DNA from 4 places in the Brevibacillus nitrificans genome. Region 3 is predicted to be linked to each of the others. Evidence: riboswitches for the same ligand, from Rfam matches in the RefSeq annotation. Region 3 holds a riboswitch; each other region holds the start of a gene.
The links. Region 3 has a riboswitch for S-adenosylmethionine ahead of EDM59_RS01935 (homoserine dehydrogenase). Riboswitches for the same ligand answer to the same signal wherever they lie in the genome.
Positions count from the first base shown of each region.

Region 1: another riboswitch for S-adenosylmethionine. It lies ahead of EDM59_RS30320 (sugar ABC transporter substrate-binding protein); the one in region 3 lies ahead of EDM59_RS01935 (homoserine dehydrogenase).
Region 2: another riboswitch for S-adenosylmethionine. It lies ahead of mtnK (S-methyl-5-thioribose kinase); the one in region 3 lies ahead of EDM59_RS01935 (homoserine dehydrogenase).
Region 4: another riboswitch for S-adenosylmethionine. It lies ahead of EDM59_RS25905 (MetQ/NlpA family ABC transporter substrate-binding protein); the one in region 3 lies ahead of EDM59_RS01935 (homoserine dehydrogenase).

Region 1 covers NZ_RHHU01000028.1:82,917-88,822, forward strand. Annotated here, with positions in the region: gene EDM59_RS30300 (ABC transporter substrate-binding protein) at 15-824, shown strand; gene EDM59_RS30305 (amino acid ABC transporter permease) at 894-1,562, shown strand; gene EDM59_RS30310 (IclR family transcriptional regulator) at 1,609-2,340, shown strand; gene EDM59_RS30315 (sensor histidine kinase) at 2,396-3,646, opposite strand; SAM riboswitch class I at 3,843-3,964, shown strand; gene EDM59_RS30320 (sugar ABC transporter substrate-binding protein) at 4,076-5,098, shown strand; gene EDM59_RS30325 (sugar ABC transporter ATP-binding protein) at 5,220-5,906, shown strand, end outside.
Region 2 covers NZ_RHHU01000005.1:167,331-173,236, forward strand. Annotated here, with positions in the region: gene EDM59_RS10845 (ABC transporter substrate-binding protein) at 1-1,046, opposite strand, end outside; gene mtnA (S-methyl-5-thioribose-1-phosphate isomerase) at 1,260-2,300, opposite strand; gene mtnK (S-methyl-5-thioribose kinase) at 2,297-3,526, opposite strand; SAM riboswitch class I at 3,743-3,887, opposite strand; SAM riboswitch class I at 4,095-4,199, shown strand; gene EDM59_RS10860 (2,3-diketo-5-methylthiopentyl-1-phosphate enolase) at 4,358-5,572, shown strand; gene EDM59_RS10865 (2-hydroxy-3-keto-5-methylthiopentenyl-1-phosphate phosphatase) at 5,569-5,906, shown strand, end outside.
Region 3 covers NZ_RHHU01000003.1:6,604-12,509, forward strand. Annotated here, with positions in the region: gene zwf (glucose-6-phosphate dehydrogenase) at 1-517, shown strand, start outside; gene EDM59_RS01920 (Gfo/Idh/MocA family protein) at 557-1,552, shown strand; gene EDM59_RS01925 (cyclase family protein) at 1,640-2,263, shown strand; gene EDM59_RS01930 (DinB family protein) at 2,325-2,840, shown strand; SAM riboswitch class I at 2,940-3,047, shown strand; SAM riboswitch class I at 3,127-3,236, shown strand; gene EDM59_RS01935 (homoserine dehydrogenase) at 3,318-4,583, shown strand; gene EDM59_RS01940 (aminotransferase) at 4,655-5,779, opposite strand; gene EDM59_RS01945 (ornithine cyclodeaminase family protein) at 5,810-5,906, opposite strand, start outside.
Region 4 covers NZ_RHHU01000018.1:65,199-71,104, reverse strand. Annotated here, with positions in the region: gene EDM59_RS25915 (methionine ABC transporter permease) at 1-581, opposite strand, end outside; gene EDM59_RS25910 (methionine ABC transporter ATP-binding protein) at 581-1,618, opposite strand; gene EDM59_RS25905 (MetQ/NlpA family ABC transporter substrate-binding protein) at 1,653-2,483, opposite strand; SAM riboswitch class I at 2,616-2,719, opposite strand; gene EDM59_RS25900 (DUF2294 domain-containing protein) at 2,935-3,291, shown strand; gene EDM59_RS25895 (ABC transporter substrate-binding protein) at 3,540-4,613, shown strand; gene EDM59_RS25890 (nucleoside hydrolase) at 4,700-5,632, shown strand; gene EDM59_RS25885 (ABC transporter permease) at 5,658-5,906, shown strand, end outside.

The sequences.
Region 1 (5,906 bases), on a different contig from region 3:
TGGGGGAAATAAAAATGAAAAAGGCAAAATGGACAGGCATTCTGTTGTCGACTGTATTGATGAGCTCCCTTCTTTTGGCTGCGTGTGGTTCGCAGCAGTCAAGCAGTGCTCCAGCAGCAGGCGGGCAAGCTGACTCTGGCAAAAAGGACTTTACCTATGCGATGAGCGGCGTGTACAAGCCGTTTAGCTTCAAGGAAAACGGAAACCTCACAGGCTTTGACGTAGAAATTGGACAAGCTCTGGCAGAGAAAATGGGCATGAATGCCGTACCGATCACGAATCCGTTTGAGACGATTATTCAAGGACTCGACTCGAAAAAATACGATTCCATCATCGGGAGCTTGACGGTGACGGAGGAACGCCAAAAGGCTGTATCCTTTACCAATGCTTACTATCGTTCCGGTTCGCAGATTTTCGTACAAGAGGGCAATACCACGATCAAATCCAAAGAAGATTTGAAAGGGAAAAAGATCGGGGTAGTGAAAGCCTCCAACTACCTGGATTGGGCGAAAAAGCTCACGGATGAGGACAAAATCACGACCTATGACAGCGATATTACAGCGCTGCTCGATCTTCCAACCGGACGCTTGGATGCCGTGATTACAGACCAGGTGGTAGGTCTGCGCTTCATCAAAGAGGGCGGCGGTAAAGTGATGGATGTGGGCGAACCACTCAGCTTTGATGAACAGGCGATCGCAGTACGCAAAGGGGATCAGGAATCCGTAGATCGCATCAACAAGGCGCTGGATGAGATCATCAAAGACGGCACGTATGAGAAAATCAGCCAAAAATGGTTTGGTCGCAACATCTTGCAGAAGCAATAAGGCGGGTTACGGGGTGTCCAGGCTGGACGCCCCCATTTTTCAGCTACATGCGAGGAGTGATCTTACGTGATTCTCGACATTCTTCTATCCAGTTATCCCCTCTTTCTGAAAGCGTCATGGCTCACGCTCAAGCTGACGGCAGTTGCGCTCTTGCTCGGCTGTGGAGTGGGCCTCGTCATTGCTTTTTTCCGGATTTCCAGCTCCAAGGTACTGAACTACATCGCGCATATTTACATCACGGTCATTCGCGGCACACCGCTGATCGTGCAGATTGCCATTTTGTATTTCGGGATATCCAATCTGGTGACGCTCTCCCAATTTTGGGCAGGGGCGATTGCCTTGGCTGTTCATAATGGCGCCTATATTGCCGAAATATTCCGTGGGGCGATCCAGTCGATTGACCGCGGGCAAATGGAGGCTTCGAGATCTCTCGGGATGTCTTATCCGCTCGCGATGAGACGCATCATTTTGCCACAGGCGTTCCGCCGCGCAATTCCTTCCTTGGGAAACCAGTTCATTATCGGGTTGAAGGACTCGTCTCTGGTGGCATACGTAGGAATGCAGGATCTATGGGGAACGGGTCTGAGCGAAGCGGCCTCGAACTATCGCCAGCTTGAAACCTACATGGTAGTAGGCTTGTATTACCTGGTTATGATTACGATCTTCACTTACTTTGTGAACAGGCTGGAAGGGCGGCTGTCTACCGGTCGCACTTTCGAAAAAGCAAGCCAAGGATAACAGTGTGGCAGCGTAACCAGCGCATGGCCAAAGAGGGCGGGGGACTATGGTTCAATCAATCGAGCGGACGATGAAAATTATCCGGGTGCTGATTTCCGACGAGAAACAAGCTTGGCCAATATCCGATTTGGCGAGTGCTACCGGATTGCCGATCAGTACGCTTCACCGGTTTCTCGATTCGATGATGCAGTTCGGTCTGGTCGAGCAGGAGCCGGTCACCAAGCATTACAAGGCAGGCTACACGTGGATGGAAATCGGTTTCACCCTGCATAACCGAATCAATTTTCGCTACGTGGCGAGGCCGATTATGGAGGAGCTTGCTCACGAAGTCGAAGAGAGCATCTTCTTGAGCGTGCCAGCCGGGTATGATTCCATTCCGATCGAAAAGGTAGAGAGTCCGTTGAAGATTCGCATTGACGAGAACATGGGCGAGCGGATCCCACTGACCATCGGTGCCCCGAATAAGGCGATTCTCGCTCATTGGAAGCCAGAGGAAGTGAGAAAGGTCGTCGCAGCTCAGCTCGCTCCTGCCCTGCAGCAGCCGTTTCTTGATCAATTGGCGCATGTCAAAGAGACAGGCTATGCGATTAGCTACGGGGAGAAAACGGAAGGGACTGTCGCGGTGGCGGCCCCTATCTTCAGCTACGGAAATCAGATTGTGGCGGCACTGTCGATCAATGCCCCCAGCTTTCGCGTGACAGAAGATCGCATGTCTTTTTTGATTGAGAGAGTCAAAGAAAAGGCCGCGACGGTCTCCGCGAAAATCGGCGGAGTCTAGCAAACGGATCTTTTGGAATGAAAAAATCCCCATCACCCGACCTGGGTATGGGGATTTACTCTTGATAAGGGAAGATGATCGAAAATTTTGTGCCGACATTTGGTTTACTGTTCACGGTCACGGTACCACCGATTGTGTGGATGACATGATAGGAATACGTCAGACCAAGTCCGGTTCCACTCGACTTAGTAGAAAAATAAATGGACCCCAAACGCTTCATCTGGCCCTCATCCATTCCTACGCCGTTATCCTTGATGATGAGAATCGCTTTGCCTTCCTCGACTACCAGCGACAGGAACACTCTCCCTTTCCTTACGTTCGTACAGGCTTCAATCGCATTTTTGATAAAGTTCACGAGCACCTGCTTGATCTCATCCGGGTTGGCCATGATCGTGACGGATATATCAGGTGTACGCACTTCCAATTCGACATTGTGCAGAATCGCAAAAGGCGACATCACAGCTCGCATGACCTTTAACAGCTCTACGACGTTAACCTGCTCATGCCGGTTTGTCAAAGGCTTGGAAATAGCCAGATACTCCGAGAGAATCACTTCCGTGCGCTGGATTTCGTCCATGCAGATGTTCATATACTGGGCGCTTTTGGTGAAGTCATGCGGATTCTCCTGCATCAAACGCAAGAAGCCTTTTACGGCCGTTAGCGGGTTTCGCACCTCATGAGCGAGCGAGGCTGCGACATGACTCATCGTTTCGATTTTTTCATTTTGCGCATGCTTGATAAAGATCTCCTTGTCCGATACGGATTTACTGAACAGGGACATCAGAATCCAGATACCGAGCGTGTTTTGCAAGGGGATGACCAGCATGTGATACGTCAAATGTTTAACAAAATAGTGGGGGAGGTAGAAGTAGGTAAGCGTTAAGGCGATGATGGAAAACAATACGCCCGCCAATATTGTGAAAAACGTTTTCCGGTGAGTAGTTTTGTAGGTTCTGTACATGAGGAGGGACACCGAAAAGGAGAAGACGGAAATGACCAAGGCGATAAACGAACCATCGCCGCCCAGGTAGAGTCGATAAATGACGAATTCGCCCAGCAAAATCAAGCCTGTCTGGACACCGCCATAGACAAGCCCGAAAAACATGATGACGTAGCGAACGTCAAAGATGACCCCTTCTACTACGCTGGAAGAAAACGTCATAGCGAGGAATAAACTGATCGAACTAGTAACCAGGATGAAGGACTGGCTAAAATTTCTCATTTTATCCCGGTAGTAGATATTGAACAGGACAAAAGGGATCAGGACAAAAAACATTTGAAGAATGACTTCTTTTAATAGGCTCATCGTGCATCTCCACCGCAGACTGGCTCTGAATCATCCACCGTTAATTCGACACGGCATACGACAATCCCTCCAAAGATTCGAGTATCAAATTTGTCACAATAAAGAAACATCTCCTAAAAAAGTCCTAGTTGACAGGTGGGCAATGGATTGATTATAGTCTGTATATATTCAAGAAACGTTTTGAAAATAATAACTACTCTTATCCAGAGAAGGCTGAGGGAATGGCCCTATGAAGCCCGGCAACCTAGCACGTGAGATTTTTTGTCTCCCGCGCCAAGGTGCTAACTCCACCAGGTAGAAATACCTGACAGATAAGAGGCGGAATATCGTGCTGACGATTTTAGCCTCTTTCTGGTGGAAAGAGGCTTTTCTAATGGGCAAAAACTAGCTCCTTTCTGCGATGAGTTCACAAAAAAAGGGGGAACATCCATGAAAAAGAAATTTGGTCTGCTCGTGACTCTTGCATTGACAGCATCGCTCGCCCTGACAGCGTGCGGAAACGGTGGAGGGGCGGCTGCTCCGAACGGCGCAAACGGCGCTTCCGGCGAGAAAGCGAAGAAAATCGCATTGATTATGCGCCAAAATGTGGGGACGTTCTCGGCGCAGTACATCAACGGGGTGAAAAAGGAAGTGGAGAAAAACGGCGGAGAGCTGACTGTTTTCAATGCAGACACCGATCTGGCGAAAATGGCTTCCAACCTGGATGCAGCGGTGAACCAGCACTTTGACGGAATTCTGATCGACCACGGTACGGCAGAAGCCCTGCAGCAAGGCACCCAAAAGGCGGTAGACAAGAAGATCCCGGTTGTACTCTTTGACACCGATATCAAAATCGCAGGAGTACCAACCGTTGCGCAGGATGACCAAAAGCTGGCTGACCTGAGTCTCGAGAAGCTTGCTGCGGACAACGGCAACAAAGGAAACATCGTAAAAATCTGGGTAGCTGGCTTTGCGCCAATGGAAAAACGCCAAATCACCTATGATGCGTTCCTGAAGAAATATCCGGACATCAAGGAAGTAGCCGCTTTCGGTTCGGCTACCAACAATACTGCTTTGGATACACAATCCCAAATGGAAGCAATCCTGAAGAAATATCCAAACAAAGGTGACATCACAGCGGTATGGGCAGCATGGGATGAGTTCGGAAAAGGCGCGACGCGTGCGATTCAGCAGGCAGGACGCACCGAGATCAAAGTATACTCCATCGACCTGAGCGACGAAGACCTGCAAATGATCCAAGAACCAAACTCTCCTTGGACAGCAACAGCTGCGGTAGACCCATCCAACATCGGTCGCATCCAGGCTGAAACAGTGTTCAAAAAGATCAAAGGCGAGGAAGTACCAGACAACGTAAACCTGAACCCAGTGCTCGTACAACAATCGGACCTGCCAAAAGACAAAAAAGTAACGATGGCTGATCTTTCCCAATACGTGCAAGAGTGGGGCAAATAAGATCGTATAGATGAAAGGATTGGCTATTCCCGTTGAACCTCTCAACGGGAATCTTCCTTATTTATAGAAAAGAATGGATGGATTTCTTAGCCAGTAAAAGCGCAACTAGGGGGTGGATAGATTGTCTACTTTACACATGCAAGGCATCGAGAAGCAGTTCTCCGGAGTGCCTGCACTGCGAACCGTTGATTTTGAAGTGAAGGCAGGGGAGGTTCACGCGCTGCTCGGAGCGAACGGAGCAGGAAAAAGTACGCTGATGAAAATTCTCACGGGCGCCTACCAGGCAGATGGTGGAACCATTTCGATTGACGATCAAGCGGTCCAGATACAATCCCCGCAGGATGCCAAGGCGCTGGGAATTCAATGTGTCTATCAGGAAGTCGATACGGCTTTGGTTCCGTATTTGAGTGTCGCGGAAAATATTTTGCTGGATCAGCTCGTCCAGGACAAAGGCTCGAGCTTCGTAAGCTGGCAGCGTTTATACGCTCAGTCCGAAGAGCTGCTCCGTGGATTCGGATTCTCCATTCCTGTTCAAATGACAGTAGAAGAATGCTCGCTGTCGGAAAAGCAGCTCATTCTCATCGCGCGGGCGACTGTGCAAAAGGCCAAGTTTGTCATTTTCGATGAACCGACAGCTCCCCTGAGCACGAAGGAAAGCGAACGGCTGTTTCACATTATCGCCCAGCTGAAAAAGGCAGGCGTCGGTATAATCTATATTTCTCACCGCCTTCCGGAAATCTTTGAAATTTGTGATCGCATCACCATCATGCGTGACGGTCAGCACGTGATAACGACGGAAACACAGGCG
Region 2 (5,906 bases), on a different contig from region 3:
TTGCCCTTCATCAGGTTATCCACGATCAGCTGACGGTTGATAGCATGGGCGATGGCCTGGCGTACCTTCACATTTTCAATGGTTTTTGTATTCAACATCATCGCCTGGATCCCTACCTGCGGCTCCAGCTTTGTACGAAGATTCTCATTTTTCCCCAGCAGCTCATAGTCCTGATCCGGCACATTACCGATGCCGAGTCCGTAATTCATATCGATCTCTCCGCTTTGCAGCTGGGCCACCAGGTTTGTTCCCGGCATGATCTTCACGAAAATTTTGTCCAGCTTAGGAGCGCCGCGGTAATACGCTTTGTTCGCTGCGAATTCGACGTACTGATCCTTTTCATATTTCACGAGTGTGAAGGCTCCGTTGGTTACGTTCGGGTTTTGCATAAAGGGATGCTTCACCAGCTCCTCAGGCTTCACACCCTTGAGAACGTGCTTGGGCAGTGCCTTGAACTTCATTCCAAACTGCTCCTTGATCATGTTCGGATCCGTCGGGTTTTTGGCGCGCAGCTCAAAGGTTTGCGCATCGATGATCTTCAAGCCCGATATTTCCGTCTGTCCCTCTGGCAGCTTCCCGTCTGGTCCGACTCCCTCTAGAAAAGCGATCGATGAGCCAAGCGTAGATTCGACCTTCGGGTTGGCGATCAGCGCAAGTGTATAAGCTACGTCCTCCGTTGTAACAGCAGTGCCATCGGTCCACTTGGCGTTCGGATTCAGCTTGACCGTATAGGTTTGCTTATCTGTCGTATCAAAGGACTCGGCAAGCTGCGGCAAAAATTGCAGCGGCTCGATCCGGTTGATCAAGGGTTCAAACAGCAAAGTACCCAGCTCTGCCGAAGACAAGTCCCGGGAGCTGATCAAGGGATTAAAAGAGATGGGCGGATTAAAAACACCGATGCTGACCATTTTGGTGCTGGCTTTTTCCTCCGCTGGCTTTTGATCGGTTGAAGCTGGCTTGGCTGTTTCCCCGGAAGAGGAGCATCCGCTCACCATTACTGCTACCGAAACAAGTACCGCAACTACTGGCTGTAGCAACTTTTTCATCTCTGTCTTCCCCCTGTATGTTTGCTATTTGTATCTTTATCTTTAATCAAATTAATCATATGTAATTAATCGGATTTAACCTTTGATACTACTATAATACAGATATCCGCAATGTCAATCACTTCCTTATCTATTCGCAAACCGAGCTTCGCCACTCCTTTGCAACAAAAACACCTACCTCCACGCATGGAAGTAGGTGTCTCTCTATTGAAGCTATTTTTTGCTGTTGCCGATTTCCTGCGGCTTGAAAATACCGGTTTCGGTCACGATTGCCGTAATGTATTCGGCCGGCGTCACATCAAATGCCGGATTGTACACTTTGATGTTGTCCGGAGCTACCTGTTTGCCCAAGCCGTGAGTAATTTCTTCGGCTGGACGCTCCTCGATCGGAATATCCGCACCTGTTGCGGTTTCCAGATCTACCGAGGAAAGTGGGGCTGCCACGTAAAACGGAATGCCATGCGCTTTCGCCAAAACAGCGACGCCGTAGGTCCCGATCTTGTTTGCCACGTCCCCGTTTGCCGCCACGCGGTCTGTTCCGACGATAACTGCTTCGACTTTTCCTTGTGCCATGACCATCGCCGCCATGTTGTCACAGATCAGCGTGACATCGATTCCTGCCTGCTGCAGCTCGAATGCTGTGAGACGAGCACCTTGCAGAACCGGGCGAGTCTCATCCGCGTATACTTTCAGATCCCACCCGCGCTCTTTTGCCAAATAGAACGGCGCAGTCGCCGTCCCGTATGCAGCTGTTGCCAGTGCACCAGGATTGCAGTGTGTGAGAATGCCCATGCCATCATGCAGCAAAGTCAGCAAATGCTCCCCGATGGTCCGGCATACCTCCGCATCTTCGCGCTGGATCGCCAGTGCCTCGTCGAGAACCGCCGCCTTCAGCTCGCTGATCGCCTTGTCGCCTTCTTGCTGGATCCGCGCCTTGATGCGGTCAAGTGCCCAAAACAGGTTGACCGCAGTCGGGCGAGACGTTCCCAAATATTCTGCCGTTGCCAACAAATCCTTGGCAAACGCTTCGCTCGTAGTCGCTTCGCTGCCCCGAACACCAAGGTACAGGCCATAGGCTGCAGCCATGCCGATCGCAGGCGCTCCGCGTACCTGCAGGTGGCGAATAGACGCCCATACTTCTTCTGCAGTAGTCAGTGTCAAATAAACGGTTTCTACAGGCAAGCGCGTCTGGTCGAGCAGGACGAGAGCATCATCCTCCCATTTGACTGGCGCGAGTTGTGTACTTGTTGTCATACGGTCGTTGCCTCCTGATAAAATCTTGCTGTCACGGTGCGGACGAGGTCCGTAATGTCGGTAGACTCCTCCAGATTGCTGCGTCCGAGGATCAGTGCTTCCCCGATAGCGAGTGCCAAGCGCTCTGCTTCGGCGCGAACTTGAACGTCCTCGATGCTGTTCAAGTCAGCGACACCAGCCAATCCGATCACGCGGCGCAAAATTTTGCAGCCTGCAAAGCCAGCGGTATCCTGGATCAGACGGTTCACATAGCTTTGCCACAGGCCCTCCACATGTGCGCTGCGCTCTTTTGCCTGCTTGTGCCAGAGCTGCACAAACTGGGAGACGAATTCATTCCAGACATCCTCCACCGTTGCAAGCAAGTATTCGCGATACGATTCGCGTTCTCCTTGGTCTTTTTGCAATCCGTGCTGGCCTGCGTAGTTGAGCAGCAGGTTGGCAATGACTGCACCGATGTCAAAGCCAATCGGTCCGTAGTAAGCAAACTCAGGGTCGATCGCTTTCATGCTGGTCGGTGTGATGAAGATGCTGCCTGTATGCAGGTCACCGTGCAGCAGCGCTTCTGCTCGGGTGAGGAAGTCAAATTTCAGCTTTGCGATTTCCAGCTTGAGCGGCTTGTTTTCCCAGATTGCTTCGACTTCCTTTTGAATCAAAGGATTGAAGTCGTTCGTTGGCGCATTTTCATAAGGATCAGTAAACACCAGATCTTCCGTAATTTTGCACAATTCCGGATTCAAGAATGTTCCGACGAGCGCTTTTTTATCGTACGGGTTTGCCCCCAAATCAGATGTGTAGAATAGCGTGTGCGCGAGGAATTTCCCAATCTGCTTGGCGAACAGCGGATAGCGATTGCCCTCGATCAAGCCTTTGCGCATGATGATATGGTCACCCACGTTTTCCATAACGGTCAACGCCAGCTCTTGGTCAAAGTGATACACTTCCGGTACGAGATCCGGTACGTATTTGTGCTGGAGACGAAGTGCCTCGCTCTCGATGCGCGCACGGTCTACCGTCAGTGGCCAGGACTCCCCTACCACGCGAGCGTAAGGAAGAGCTTGCTTCACGATCACGCTTTTTCCTGTCGCTTCCTCTCGAATGTCAAACACCAGATTGAGGTTGCCGTCGCCAATCTCACTGCTGACTAGCGTAGCTCCCTCGGTAAAAAGCCCTGGCAATGCTTTCACGTACTCCACTGCTTCCTGTTCTGTCAATGCACGATATGCCATGATTCCTTTCTCCCCTTTGCCGATTTTTGTCTATTTCCAGTAGGCTGGTCCAAGCGATGTCATATTAGAAAACTTGGCTTCGCCAAGCTTTGCGGTGGAGCCATAGTTGCACTTATACTGGCTAAGAATCTTATAAATTCTTACTGTACAAAAAGACCTCTTTTCCCGAAGAAAAGAGGTCGCGATCGTCACGTATAGAGAAACGTGCCCTTGTCCCCCTTATCTTCCAGACTACTTTTGTTTCTGCAGGAATTAGCACCGTGCACGTCGCCTATGCATCAGTCGTCTCGAACGTCTGAAAAGCGTCGTGTCGGTTGCCGGGTATCATCGGGCCAGTCCCTCCACCTTCTCTGGATAAGGTATCCAACGTATGCAGTTTTGAATTTAGTTTGAATCATACATTCCTCTACCTGATGCTGTCAACACCCTTTTTCCCCGCAATATGCTTTCCCTCATTTGTTTGTCCTGTAATCCTATGTGTAAACTCGGCAAAAAATAATTTGACTACCGCATCTGATCGCCTTATCATAAAGCTATCGCACACGCTGTTCTAGCGTGAACCTCATAACTCTTATCGCGAGCTGGCTGAGGGACTGGCCCTATGATGCCCGGCAACCGGCGCTATTCTATGTTTATTAGAAAGCGAAACGGTGCTAATTCCAACGGATAAGAGTCGAGATTTAGGATATTGTTTTCCTTTGCCTCGACTACGAACCCGAGAGATGAGAGGAGACGAAGACGTTCTGATAGTCGACAACCGCCTCCCTGATCGCTGGGGAGGCTCTTTTTATTTTCTCACATCACCGTTTTTAAGGAGGATTAGTCCTAGCAATGAGTGAGCACCGTATCCTCGTCACCTATTTGACACAAGCCAAAGATTTGAACCAAAAAGCAGAATCGATCGCAGTCGGTATGACTGTAGGTTCCTGGACGGAATTGCCTGCGGCCAAACAAGCCGAGCTAAAGCCATATCTGGGCGAAGCAGTAAGCGCAACTCCGCTGGAAACCTTGGAGAACGGAGAAACGCGCGGCCTGATTACCGTCAGCTATCCGACTCGCAACTTTACCAACGATATTCCCTCCTTGTTGACAGGCATTTTTGGGAAGCTCTCCATGGATGGCAAGATTAAGCTGGTCGATGTCAGCTTTCCTGAGTCGTTTTTGGGAACGTTCCCTGGTCCAAAATACGGCATTGACGGGCTGCGCAATCGCCTGGACGCCCACAACCGTCCACTATTGATGAGCATTTTCAAGTCCTGCCTGGGATTGCCTTTTGATGATCTGAAAACCCAGTTTCGCGCACAAGCATTGGGCGGCGTAGATCTGGTCAAAGATGACGAAATTTTCTTTGCGGATGAACGCGCTCCGTTCCTCGAGAGAATCAAGGCGTTTAAACAGATCGCGATCGAAACGGAAGAAGAAATCGGCAAGCCTGTGCTCTACGCGGCCAACCTGACAGGTCCGGTAAACGAGCTGAATGAAAAAGCTAAGCGCGCCATTGACGCTGGAGCCGACTGCCTCCTGTTCAATGTCCTGGCTTTTGGCTTCGACGCCTTGCACCGCCTGGCAGCTGATCCAGATGTACACGTTCCGATCATGGCGCATCCAGCTTTGGCTGGTGCTTACTATCCATCGCCGGATTACGGGATTGCGACTCCGCTCCTGCTCGGGAAGCTGATGCGGATTGCTGGAGCAGACCTGGTGCTCTTCCCATCTCCATATGGAAACGTTGCGCTGAACAAGACCGAGGCGCTGCAGCTGGCTGAAAACTTGACGGCACCTCTCGAAGGCATCCGCCGTTCGTTCCCAGTCCCATCTGCCGGTATTCATCCGGGACTCGTGCCGCAGCTGTTCGCTGACTTTGGACTCGACCAGATCGTCAATGCAGGTGGCGGAATCCACGGTCACCCAGGCGGTGCGACTGCAGGGGCAAAAGCTTTTGTTGCTGCTACCCTGGCAGTGACCGCTGGTAAAACGCTGCAGGAAGCGGCCGAGGGTTCCTCTGAGCTGGCTGTGGCCCTTACGAAGTGGGGTGGCGGACGATGAGCAAAAAGCTCGTTCTCTTCTGCGATTTTGACGGTACCATCACGGAAAAAGACAACATTGTGGCGATTGTCCGCAGGTTTGCTCCACCCGAGTGGGAAGCTTTGACCGAACAAATCCTTTCGCAAAAAATCAGCGTGCAGGAAGGGGTCGGAAAGCTGTTCCAGCTGCTCCCCTCCTCTCTGCGCGAAGAAATTATTGACTTTATCGTCAGCGAAGCATCGATTCGCCCTGGCTTTGCGGATTTCGTCCGTTTCTGCCGCGAAGAGGGAATCGAATGGCTGGTGACCAGCGGCGGCATCGACTTCTTCGTCGATCCGATCCTCGCTCCGTTTGA
Region 3 (5,906 bases):
TCCCTTTTGGCAGGGGGTGCCATTTTACATCCGTACAGGCAAGCGGATGAAGGAAAAATCGACGAGAATCGTCATCGAGTTTAAAAACCCGTTGGAGAAGCTGTACCGCCATCGGCAGGAGAAGCCCGCACCGAACTTACTGATTATCAGCGTGAATCCGGACGAGGGCATTGCTTTGCAGGTCAATAGTAAGAATCCAACCAATAGCGGCAAAATAGAGCCGGTCACCGTAGACTTTTCTGCAGGCACCAAGGATGTGCCGGAAGCCTACGAGCTGCTCTTGTTTGATGCGCTGAGAGGGGATTCGACGTACTTCGCGCACTGGAAAGAGGTCGAGCTGTCCTGGATGTGGGTAGAACCGATTATGGCTGCCTTCCGTGAAGACCTTGTTCCGCTGCACGTGTACCCTGCGGGGATGTACGGACCTGATGCTTCAGCCGAGCTGCTTTTGGCAGACGGATTTCAATGGTGGCTGGACAAAGCCCCGGAGAGGGAACCGATCACGAGCCATTCGTAGGCAATCGCCTGCGCCTGGCGAAAAAAGGAGCGATCTGCGATGCGTTTTGGCGTCATAGGTACCAACTGGATCACCGAGGAGTTCATTCGTTCTGGGAAGGAAGTGGAAGGTTTTTCTCTCACCGCTGTGTACTCTCGCACAGAAGAGCGGGCAAAGGAGTTCGCCGAAATGATGGGCGCTCCCCATCGTTTTACGGATATCAGGGCGATGGCCGAAAGCAAGGAGATCGATGCGGTCTACATCGCCAGCCCAAATTCCTTTCATGCGAGACAAGCGATCCTGTGTATGGAGCATGGACTTCACGTGCTGTGTGAAAAGCCGTTTGCATCAAACGCAAAAGAGGTTAGTGCGATGCTGGCGGCTGCCGAACAAAACGGGGTTCTCCTCATGGAAGCAGTCAAACCGACGTTTGCCCCCAACTTCCGCGCGATCCAGGAGAATCTTCCTAAGCTCGGGAAAATTCGGCGCTATTTCGCAGCGAATTGCCAATACTCCTCGCGCTATGATGCCTTCAAGTCAGGTACCGTGCTCAACGCATTTGACCCTGCCTTTTCAAACGGGGCACTGATGGATATCGGGGTCTACTGTCTGTATCCGCTCGTTGTCCTGTTTGGAAAGCCCGACTCGGTAAAAGCGGAAGCGGTCATGCTCGAATCCGGCGTAGATGGTGAAGGAAGCATCCTCATGAAGTACGAAGATAAAGAGGCTGTGGTCATTTACTCCAAAATTACAGACTCCTATCTGCCAACCGAAATTCAAGGGGAGCTGGCTACGATGGTCATCGACAAAATCAATCACCTGAAAAAGATTGAGATCCGCTACAGGGATGGCAGAGTCGAAGATATCACCCAGGAGCAAACGCCCAAGCTGATGCATTATGAAATCCGAGAGTTCATGGAGCTTGCCAAGCGTGGCGAACGGCAATCCGCGACGAATTCCCATGCAAGCTCGCTGTACACGATGGAAATCATGGACGAAGCGAGAAGACAAATCGGTCTCGTTTATCCGCCAGACCTGCCCGGTGCTGAAGACTAGCACCAAGCTTTTGGAGGTGTCTGTTTGAATTTTCAGATTCGTACGTAGCTTTGGTCCAACCATACTTTGATTTGGAGGATGACATGCATGAAAATGTACGATGTAACGGGTGCTGTTTATGAAGGGATGACGGTCTACAAAAACAAGCCGGAGAAGCAGCCCAGAATCAACCCGGTGACCAATGGATATGTGACCGAATCAAGGATTGAGCTGGATGTACATACAGGAACTCATGTAGATGCTCCTCTGCACATGGTGACGGATGGGGCTACGTTTGAATCTATTTCATTGGAAAAGCTGGTAGGAACCTGCAAAGTACTGGATCTCACCCATGTGCAGGACAGAATCGGACGCGCCGATCTGGAGGCATTTGAGATTGGGGCCGGAGATTTTCTGTTGTTCAAAACGAGAAATTCCTGGGAAGAAGCCTTTGATTTCGAGTTTGTCTTTTTGGCAAAGGATGGAGCGGAATATTTGGCGAATCTCGGTGTGCGAGGCGTAGGGACGGACGCACTGGGGATCGAGCGAAGCCAAGAAGGGCATCCGACCCACAAAACACTGTTTGCCAGCGAGATCATTATCATCGAAGGCTTGCGCTTGAAGGAAGTGCCGCAAGGGGAGTATTTGATGGTTGCGGCTCCGCTCAAGCTAATGGGTACAGACGCCGCACCAGCACGGGTCTTGTTGCTGGATGGGGTCACGATTTCTTAAGGGATAGTCAGCAAGGAGCGTTGGTTGTTTATTTTCGTCCAAAGAAAGAGGGGTAAGAAACATGATCACACGTCCAATGCAAGACGAATACATCGCCTACTACGGCAGGTATATCGATCTCGTGCCAGATGGCGACCTGGTTCAGCTGCTAGCTGCTCACATACAGGAAACGACCAAACAGTATTCGGCACTCACCAAGGAACAGGAGGAGCATCGCTACGCTCCAGGGAAATGGTCAGTAAAAGAAGTGCTGGGACATCTCATCGATACCGAACGAATCATGAGCTATCGACTGCTCCGATTTGCCAGAGCAGATGAAACAGGGCTGGCAGGCTACGACGATGAAGCGTATGTGGCACAGGGCTCGTTTTCATCCCGCTCAGTGAGCGATCTGTTAGAGGAATACCAAGCCGTTCGCCTGGCTACGATTGCCTTGCTTAAAGGCTTGCCGGAAGAGTCCTGGATGCGGAAGGGAACGGCCAATAACAGCGTGATTTCTGTGAGAGCGTTGGCGTTTATCATCGCGGGTCACGAGCTGCATCACCGCAGCATTCTGGTGGAAAGATACGGGGTATAGGCTGTAAGCGGCAATTTTTTAAAGTCAGTGGAATAGCGTGAATTTTTTGTTGACGGATGGGGTGGAATTTCTTAGAATAGTCCTCAATAGCATAAAACGTTCTTATCCAGAGAGGTGGAGGGTCTGGCCCTATGAAGCCCGGCAACCGTCATGCAACAGATGACAAGGTGCCAATTCCTGCGAGACGATGGTCTCGATAGATAAGAAGCGGGTCATTCGTATACGATATTACGAACCTTCTTCTTATCGAGGAAGGTTTTTTATTTTTTGAACTACATAGGATGTTTTCTTATCCAGAGAGGTGGAGGGACTGGCCCTATGAAGCCCGGCAACCGTCATGCAGCAGATGACAAGGTGCCAATTCCTGCAGGATGTCTACGTCCTGCGAGATAAGAAGAAGGGATCGACCAACCAACCTTCTTCTTAACCGAAGAAGGTTTTTTCTTGTTCGGCACTACTACAGATGGGGTGAATGAGATGAGTACAGGGGTCGTAAGAGTAGGGTTGTTGGGTTTGGGAACAGTTGGGGGCGGTGTCATTAAAACCATTCGTTCGCAGCAGGAAAAGCTGGCGTCTCGTCTGGGGAAACGAATCGAGATCGTCAAAGCGCTGGTGCGTGACTCGGAAAAGGAGAGAGCCGTACATTTGGATCGCTCCGTTTTGACCACGGATTTTGAAGACGTGTTGAAAAGCGATGTCGATATTGTCGTTGAAGTCATGGGCGGTGTCGAGCCTACGTACGATTATGTGCGTGCGCTGATCGAGAAAGGCTGTCATGTCGTCACAGCCAATAAAGAGCTGCTCGCAAAACGAGGAACAGAGCTGGTGGACTTGGCGAACAGGCACCAGGTGCATCTGGCCTATGAAGCGAGCGTAGCAGGGGGAATCCCGATTCTGGGGGTCTTGCGCCAATTCCTGCGCACCAATGACATTAGCGGCGTTCGCGGCATCCTCAATGGAACGACCAACTTCATTCTGACAAAAATGGAGCAAGAGCAGCTCTCGTATCAAGAGGTATTGAAGCAGGCTCAGGAGCTCGGCTATGCCGAAGCAGACCCGCGCTCAGATGTGGAGGGCTTCGATGCGATGTACAAATTGTACATCCTCGCGCAATTGGTATATGGCGAATCACTCCCACTGGCAGAAGTAAACCGCAAAGGGATAGCGGATTTGACGGCTGGGCAGATCCGCATCGCAGGTGAGCTCGGCTACCGGATCAAGCTGATCGCGCAAGCAGAGCAAACAGGAGAAGGCATCCGTCTTTCCGTGGAGCCAACCATGCTGCCACTCAGTCATCCTTTGGCACAAATTCAGGACGCGTTTAACGCCGTTCAGCTGTCTGGAAATATTGTCGGGGATCTGCTGTTTACGGGGAGAGGAGCAGGCGAGCTGCCGACAGCGAGTGCAGTCGTGGAAGATTTAGCGTATTTGCTGACCCAGCCATTTACCCCGCATCCTGTATGGAAGGAAAGAGAAGGGGGCGCGGAAACGACGCAAGAGACGGAAGCGAAGTCCTTTTGCTATGTGGAAGGGACTGGACCTGCAGCTACTCCAGATCGGGTTCTTCACTTCTTGCGCTTGGCAGGTGTGGAAGTGCACAAGCTGAAAGTTCAGTTCGACTTGGGGGGAGTCCTGCGCGCTGGCTTGATTACGACGGGCTTCACGGATGAGCATTCCGACCTCCTGCGGTCCGACTTTGGGTTACAGGTGCGATGTTTCCCATTGCTTGGCTCAGTGGAGTAAGATTGCTTCGCCTCATGCAAAAAAAGGCTGTGGAGAAAGCCTCCACAGCCTTTGTCGACTGATTCAAAACCTTATCGCTTGGAACGGATGTATTCCGAAAGCTTCTGCAAGCCCTCACGCAGCATTTCTGTCTCGCAAGCGTAACCGATTCGCAGATAGCCTTCCATATCGAAGCAAATACCGGGAGTCAGGAAGGCGCCTGTTTCCTTCAACAATCCTTCGCAGAAATCGACGGAGGAAATCGGCAAATCATATTTGAGCATCGCGGTGGTACCAGCGCGTGGCTTGACGTACGTAATGGCAGGCTCATTTGCTACCCATTCATCCAAGATTGCCAGATTGTCTTTAATGATTTTTCGATTGCGGGTTAAAATCCGGTCGTAGTTTTTCATGGCATGGACAGCCAAAAGATCATCCAGCATGCCTACGCTGATCGTGGTGTAATCCCGATGCTTGATGCACTCCTCAATTACGTCTTTCGGAGCTGCGATCCAGCCGAGACGCAGTCCTGCCAAGGAAAGAACCTTTGACATGCTGGAAGTGCTGATTCCTTTTTCGTACAGGTCAGCGACAGAAGGGACGACGAGATCATCATCCTGCAGCAGATTGCGGTAGACCTCGTCGCACAGTAGGTAAGCGCCGCAGGAGCGGGCGATTTCCACGATTTGCTCCAAGGTATCTCGCTCCATGAGTGATCCGCTTGGGTTGTTCGGGTTGTTGATGCAGATGAGCTTCGTATTTTCCCGCACGAGCGAGCGCAATTCATCGAGATCCGGCAGGAAGCCGTTTTCTTCCTTCAAATGCAGCAAATCGACGGTGGCACCGAACGATTTTGGTACGTCATAGATTTGCTGATAGGTCGGATGGACGGAAATCACATGGTCGCCAGGCTTTACGAGCGAGTAAAAGACCAGGAAGTTGGCAGCGATCCCGCCATTCATGACGAGCACTTGCTGCGCTTCAACCGTCGTGTACAGCTGGGAAACCAGTGTGCGGAATTCCGGCGAGCCTTCAATATGTCCATACGTCAGTTTTTTAGAAGCGAGGGAACGGAAAAAGTCTTCTGGATTTGTACCGTCCATCGAAATGAGCTCCTCAACCGTCAAGGAATCGACGCAAGTCTCTGCGATATTGTACGTCGCGCTCATCTCGTATTTGTTCATCCAATCCTCTACTGCAAAAAGCTTGATATCCACAATCTTTCCTCCTTTATCTCATTTACGTGATTAAAGCTGTGCAACCGTTCCGATGCCTTGCTCCTCCGCTTTTTTGAGGACGTAATCCGCTGTGATCAAATCCTGCAAGGAAATGCCCGTGCTGTCG
Region 4 (5,906 bases), on a different contig from region 3:
GTAATGACCATCACTTCGATGTCCCAGGATTGGTAGCCGTAGCGAAGAGCCAGGTCACCCAAGCCGCCTGCACCGACAGCACCTGCCATCGCAGTTGCTCCGATCAAACCAATCGTGGCGATCGTCAAGCAAAGGACGATACCCGGACGTGCTTCACGAAGCATGATGCGGAAAATAATCTGCGTGCGAGATGCGCCCATCGCCTGGTAAGCTTCGATTACGCCGCGATCTACATCGTGCAGGGCTGTCTCCATCAAACGGGAGATATACGGCGCTGTGTACACGATCAGGGGAACGATGGCCCCCTCGATTCCGATGGAAGTGCCGACGATCAGCTCCGTGAACGGAATGATCGCGACCATCAGGATGATGAAGGGGAGGGAGCGTACGACGTTAATAATGGTATTTAAGGTGTGGTAAATCCATTTGTTCGGAAACAAATGATTGCCTTGCGTGATCACGAGCAGAATCCCCAAAGGAATCCCCACCAATGTCGCGATGACCAGAGAGAAGCCGACCATGATGATCGTCTCCTGCAAAGACTGTCCAAAAACCGGGATCATTTCTGCCAAACGTTCCATTAGTTGCTTCCCCCCTCTCGAGACACGATATCTACGTTATAGACGGAATCGCGTAGAAACTGGATGCCTGCTTCTACGTCTTTTTCCTCACCGGAAATGTGCAGGAGCAGGATGCCCAGTGCCGTTCCTTTTATCGACGTGATCGATCCGTACAGCAGGTTGGTGCTGACCGGAAAACGAGCCGACAAAGTACCGAGGACGGGATCGAGTGCAGCATCGCCGCGGAAAGCGACGCGAAGGATTTTGGCTGCAGGTCCACTCTGCTTGATGTTGTCTACAATCTCGCTCGGTACATTGTCATCGAAAATGGTCTTGATGAAATTCTTGGTGGTTTGCTGCTGTGGATTGCTGAAAATATCGAGAACAGAGCCTTGTTCGATGACCACACCGTTTTCCATGATCGCTACGTTGTCGCAGATTTTTTTGATGACCTGCATTTCGTGCGTGATCAGCACGATGGTCAGATTGAATTTCCGGTTAATGTCCAGAAGAAGCTCGAGAATCGATTCGGTCGTCTGCGGGTCGAGGGCTGAGGTAGCTTCGTCGCACAAAAGAATCTCCGGATCCGTCGCCAGGGCACGAGCAATCCCAACACGCTGCTTTTGACCACCCGACAGCTGGGAAGGATAGGAGTTTGCTTTGTCTTCAAGCCCAACCAATCGCAACAGATCTTCTACCTTCTTCTTGATCACATCTTTCGGTACCCGGTTCATTCGCAAAATCTCGGCTACGTTGTCATAGACGTTATAAGAGGACAAGAGGTTAAAGTGCTGAAAGATGATCCCGATTTTTTTGCGGGCATTGCGCAAATCCTTTTCTTTCAGCGAGAGCATATCTTGACCGTTGACGACGACGGAGCCGCTGGTCGGCTTCTCGAGCAGGTTGATCGTACGAAGCAGGGTGCTTTTCCCTGCTCCGCTGAAGCCGATCACGCCGAAAATCTGTCCTTTTTCCACGTTCAAGGTGACGCCCTTCAAGGCTTGAACCTGCTTGTTTCCCACTGTATACGACTTATGGATGTCGGTTAGCTGTATCATCTCTCCAGTCTCCTTGTTGTTCGATATTTAGTGCTTACCAGGATGGGAGCACAGCTCCTTCAAAATGTTCGTCGATGAACTTTTTCACTTCTTCCGAACGATAAATCTCAACCAGTTTTTTCAGTGCAGGGTTGTCTTTGTTTGCTTCGTTTGCAGCCAAGATGTTTACGTATGGAGAATCGGAAGTTTCAGAGAAGATGGAATCCTTTTTTGGACTGTAGCCAGCTTCCATAGCAAAGTTGGTGTTGATGCTCGCCAATTCTACGTTGTTGAGGGAGCGTGCCAGGAAAGCAGCTTCAAGTTCTTTAAATTCCAATTTTTTCGGGTTCTCGATGATATCCAATGGAGTTGCGTTATTGCCTACGCCATCTTTTAGTTTGATCAGACCGGCTGCTTGGTACAGCAACAGTGCACGAGCACGGTTTGTTGGATCGTTTTGGATGCCCACTACACCGCCTTCAGCGACTTCTTCCACTTTCTTGTGCTTGGTGGAGTAGAGACCCATTGGGAAAGTTACTGTTTTGCCAATTTCGACAATTTTTGTTTTGTGGTCCTCGTTGAATTTGTCCAGGAACGGAATGGTTTGGAAGCTGTTTGCATCCAGATTACCTTTATCGAGAGCTTGGTTTGGCTGTACGTAGTCATTGAATACGACGACTTCAACTTCCAGGCCTTGAGCTTTTGCGACCTCTTTTACTTTGTTCAAGATTTCTTCGTGAGGTCCGGCAGTTACTCCGACTTTCACTTTTGTCTGTTCGGCAGCCGCGCCATTTGTTGCAGGTGCAGCTTCTTGTTTTGCGCCGCAAGCAGTCAGCAAGGATGCTGCGAGCAGTAGTGTGCTAAGCAAAATTCCCGTCTTTTTCATGATGAATTTCTCCCCTTTTGTCTAATGAGTGTGTATGTTTTGAAAAATGAAAACCATGAGGGTAAAAGAAAAACCTCTTCCCGAAAGAAGAGGTTGTCGTAAACTGTCAGAGTTCGTCAGTTACTCATGCCTCTCTTATCTTCCGGAAATTCTCCCGCTGGATTTGGCACCATATCTGTAAGAGATAGGTTGCCGAGGCTTCATAGGGCCAGTCCCTCCGCCTCTCTTTATAAGAGATTGAAATATGAAGTTCAATAAGGTGTAATCCTTATTTGGATAGTAGGATTATATCTCGCATTTTTATACATGTCAAATGTTATTCGACAACTTTCTACCATTCTGAATTTTGGTAAATCGATCAAAATACGAATGATTACTTGATAATGACGTTTATCATATGTATAATGAGAAAAAATCAATAACCCTGATACTTACTCTCGTAGGTGATGTCATGACTTTACAGGACACAAACGAAAGCAGAAAAAGGCTGTCTGCCATCTACAACGAGATAGCCAAGGAGTTGTTCGGATTTGGGACAACTTTACTGAGAGTAACTATCGAAAATAATATCGTCACCTTCTATGCGAAGCATCGGCGCTCACCGCGTTCCGCTGCATTGGAAGGGGAGGCGCCTGCTCTGAAGCTCGAGGTCGATTTCCGAATGTCGCTGCTTTATAAAAAGAAGCTGCGAGAGCGTTTGGAAGAAGAAATGAATCTCGACATGGAAGCAGTTTTGAGGGATTACGACGCGGCTACGCAGATCGCGATCACCAATGTGATTTTGGCAGAACCACAATCGAATACCTAACGAAGTCGTTCGGATTTTCCCTTTGGATCTATCTGAAGGGAAGACCGATGACAACGGAAAACGGGTGTCGCTACTCTTTGTTTACGAAGAAAAGTGCTCTTGTTTAGAATGCTACGTTCTAATCAAGGGCACTTTTCTTTTCTTTTTCTACCAGATAATTCCTTTTAAAGGTGTGATGACGCATAGACCAATAAGGCCGATGGAAACAATCAATTCAATAGAAGACGAAAATATGGAGGAATATAACGATGAAAAAGTGGTTAACGGGGGTTCTTTCCTTTTCGATGATTTCCATGGCGCTGGCAGGCTGCGGCAGCAGCGAGCAGCCAAAAGACAATGCAGCTGGCGGAGCGGCAAAAGGAGAACCGCAAAAGCTGGTCATTTCTACCTGGGGCTTTTCTGAAGACTTTTTCCGCAAAGAAGTGTATGAGCCATTTGAAAAAGAACACAACGTCAAAATCGTGCTGGAAATCGGGAACAACGCCGAGCGTCTGAACAAAATTCGCCAAGGCAGCTCTGATGTGGATCTGATCTATCTCTCTGACTACTATGCGCAGCAAGGAATCGAAAGCGGTGCGTTTGAAAAGATCGACCGCAGCCGTATTCCAAACTTAAATGAGATCTACGACATCGCCAAAGCGCCGCTGGGTGAAGACTACGGCCCGGCTTACACCATTGGACAATTTGGGATTGCTTACAATCCAAACGTAATCAAAACGGAAATCAAAAGCTGGAAAGACCTGTGGAGTCCTGAGGTAGCAGGCAAGCTGACGCTGCCAAACATCACTTCCACTACGGGCCCAATGATTCTGGATGCTGCTTCCCAAGTGGCAGGCAGCAAAGAGTTCAATGAAGACCAAGCTTTCGCGAAAATGAAAGAAGCAAACAAGGGCGTCGTGAAATACTACGACAAGACCTCTGAGTATGTAAACATGTTCAGCCAAGAGGAGATCGCAGCAGGTCCAATCATGGAAATGTACTTCAAAGACATCCAGGCTGCTGTTCCTGAAGCGAAATTCGTGACCCCGGAAGAAGGCGGCTACGCAGTCATGAATACGGTGAACATCGTCAAAGGCAGCAAAAACAAAGAGCTCGCTGAAGACTTCATCAACTGGCAGCTGAGCAAGGACGTTCAAGAAAAAACAGCAAAAGCAAAAGTGGATTCTCCTGTAAACACAGGCGTGAAGCTGACTGACGAGGAAGCAAAAGGCGTAACGTACGGGGAAGAAACCATCAACAAACTGCACAAGCTGGACATGAAATTCGTAAACGAGCATACCAAAGCATGGATTGATCGTTGGAACCGCGAAATCACCCAGTAAATGTTTGAGGAATGACAAGGGTATAGGCGAAGCAAGCTCGTTTATACCCTTGATCTTTCTTTCGAGAAGAAGCAGGAGGCTCGCTCATGAAGCACAAGATCATTCTGGATGTGGATACCGGCATTGATGATGCATTGGGGATTATTCTCGCTGTCAAAAGCGGGGAAGTGGATCTGATCGGAATCACAACAGTGAACGGTAACGTGTCGCTTGGAAAGGCAACGGAAAATACGTGCAAGATTCTCGATCTGCTTCAAGTGGGAGAGCAGATTCCCCTCGTGCCAGGAGCTTCCCAGCCATTATTACGGACGGTGTTTTTCGAGCATCGGGTACACGGGGAAGACGGTCTTGGAGGAGCTTTGCGCGAGGCAACAATCGTGACGCAGCCGACGAAGGGCTTTGCGCCTGATTTTATCATCGAAAATGTACTTGCGCATTCGGGAGATGTGACCTTGGTCATGACAGGTCCTTTGACCAACCTCGCACTGGCCGTACGAAAATGTCCGGAGCTCGTGCACCATGTGAAAGAAGTCATTTTTATGGGCGGTGTCGTTCGCGAACACGGGAATGTCACACCAACAGCGGAGTACAACATGTACGTCGATCCGGAAGCAGCAAAGGTCGTTCTGCACGCAGGCTTCCCAGAGCTGACGATGGTCGGTCTCGATGTGACGAGAAAAGTTTTGCTGAACGAAGACCATATTCGCGAGCTGGGAGATACATCGATTGCCCGTTACGTAAAACAGAGCACATCCGATTACCTGGAACGCTATTTTGAGCGCAATGGCGTGAGAGCCTGCGCCATGCATGATCCGCTTGCTGTAGGAGTGGCACTATACCGCAATCTCGTGACGACCCAGAAGCTTTACGTAGATGTGGAAACGAGAAGTGAGCTGTGTGATGGACAAACCGTGTGCGATTTCCAGAATCGCTGGGGGAAAGAACCCAACGTGAACGTCTGCCTGGCCGTGGATGCCGAAGCGTTTTTTGAACGCTTTATCCGCGCCCTGAAAGCCTGACGATTCCGGGAACAGGAGTTAATGCATGAAGAAAAAGGGTCTTTATCTGTTATTGCTGCCAGGCGTTCTGTTTTTGACGCTGTTCATGATCATTCCGATCGTGATGACGATTGCGTCCACCTTCTTTCATGAAGGAAGCTTTACCATTGAAGGCTATCTCAAGTTTCTGACCGATCCGTATTTCATCAAGATCCTGCTGACTACCTTGCAGGTAAGTCTCGTAACCACGATTGTGTGCATACTGTTAGGCTTCCCGGCTGCCTATTACATCTCC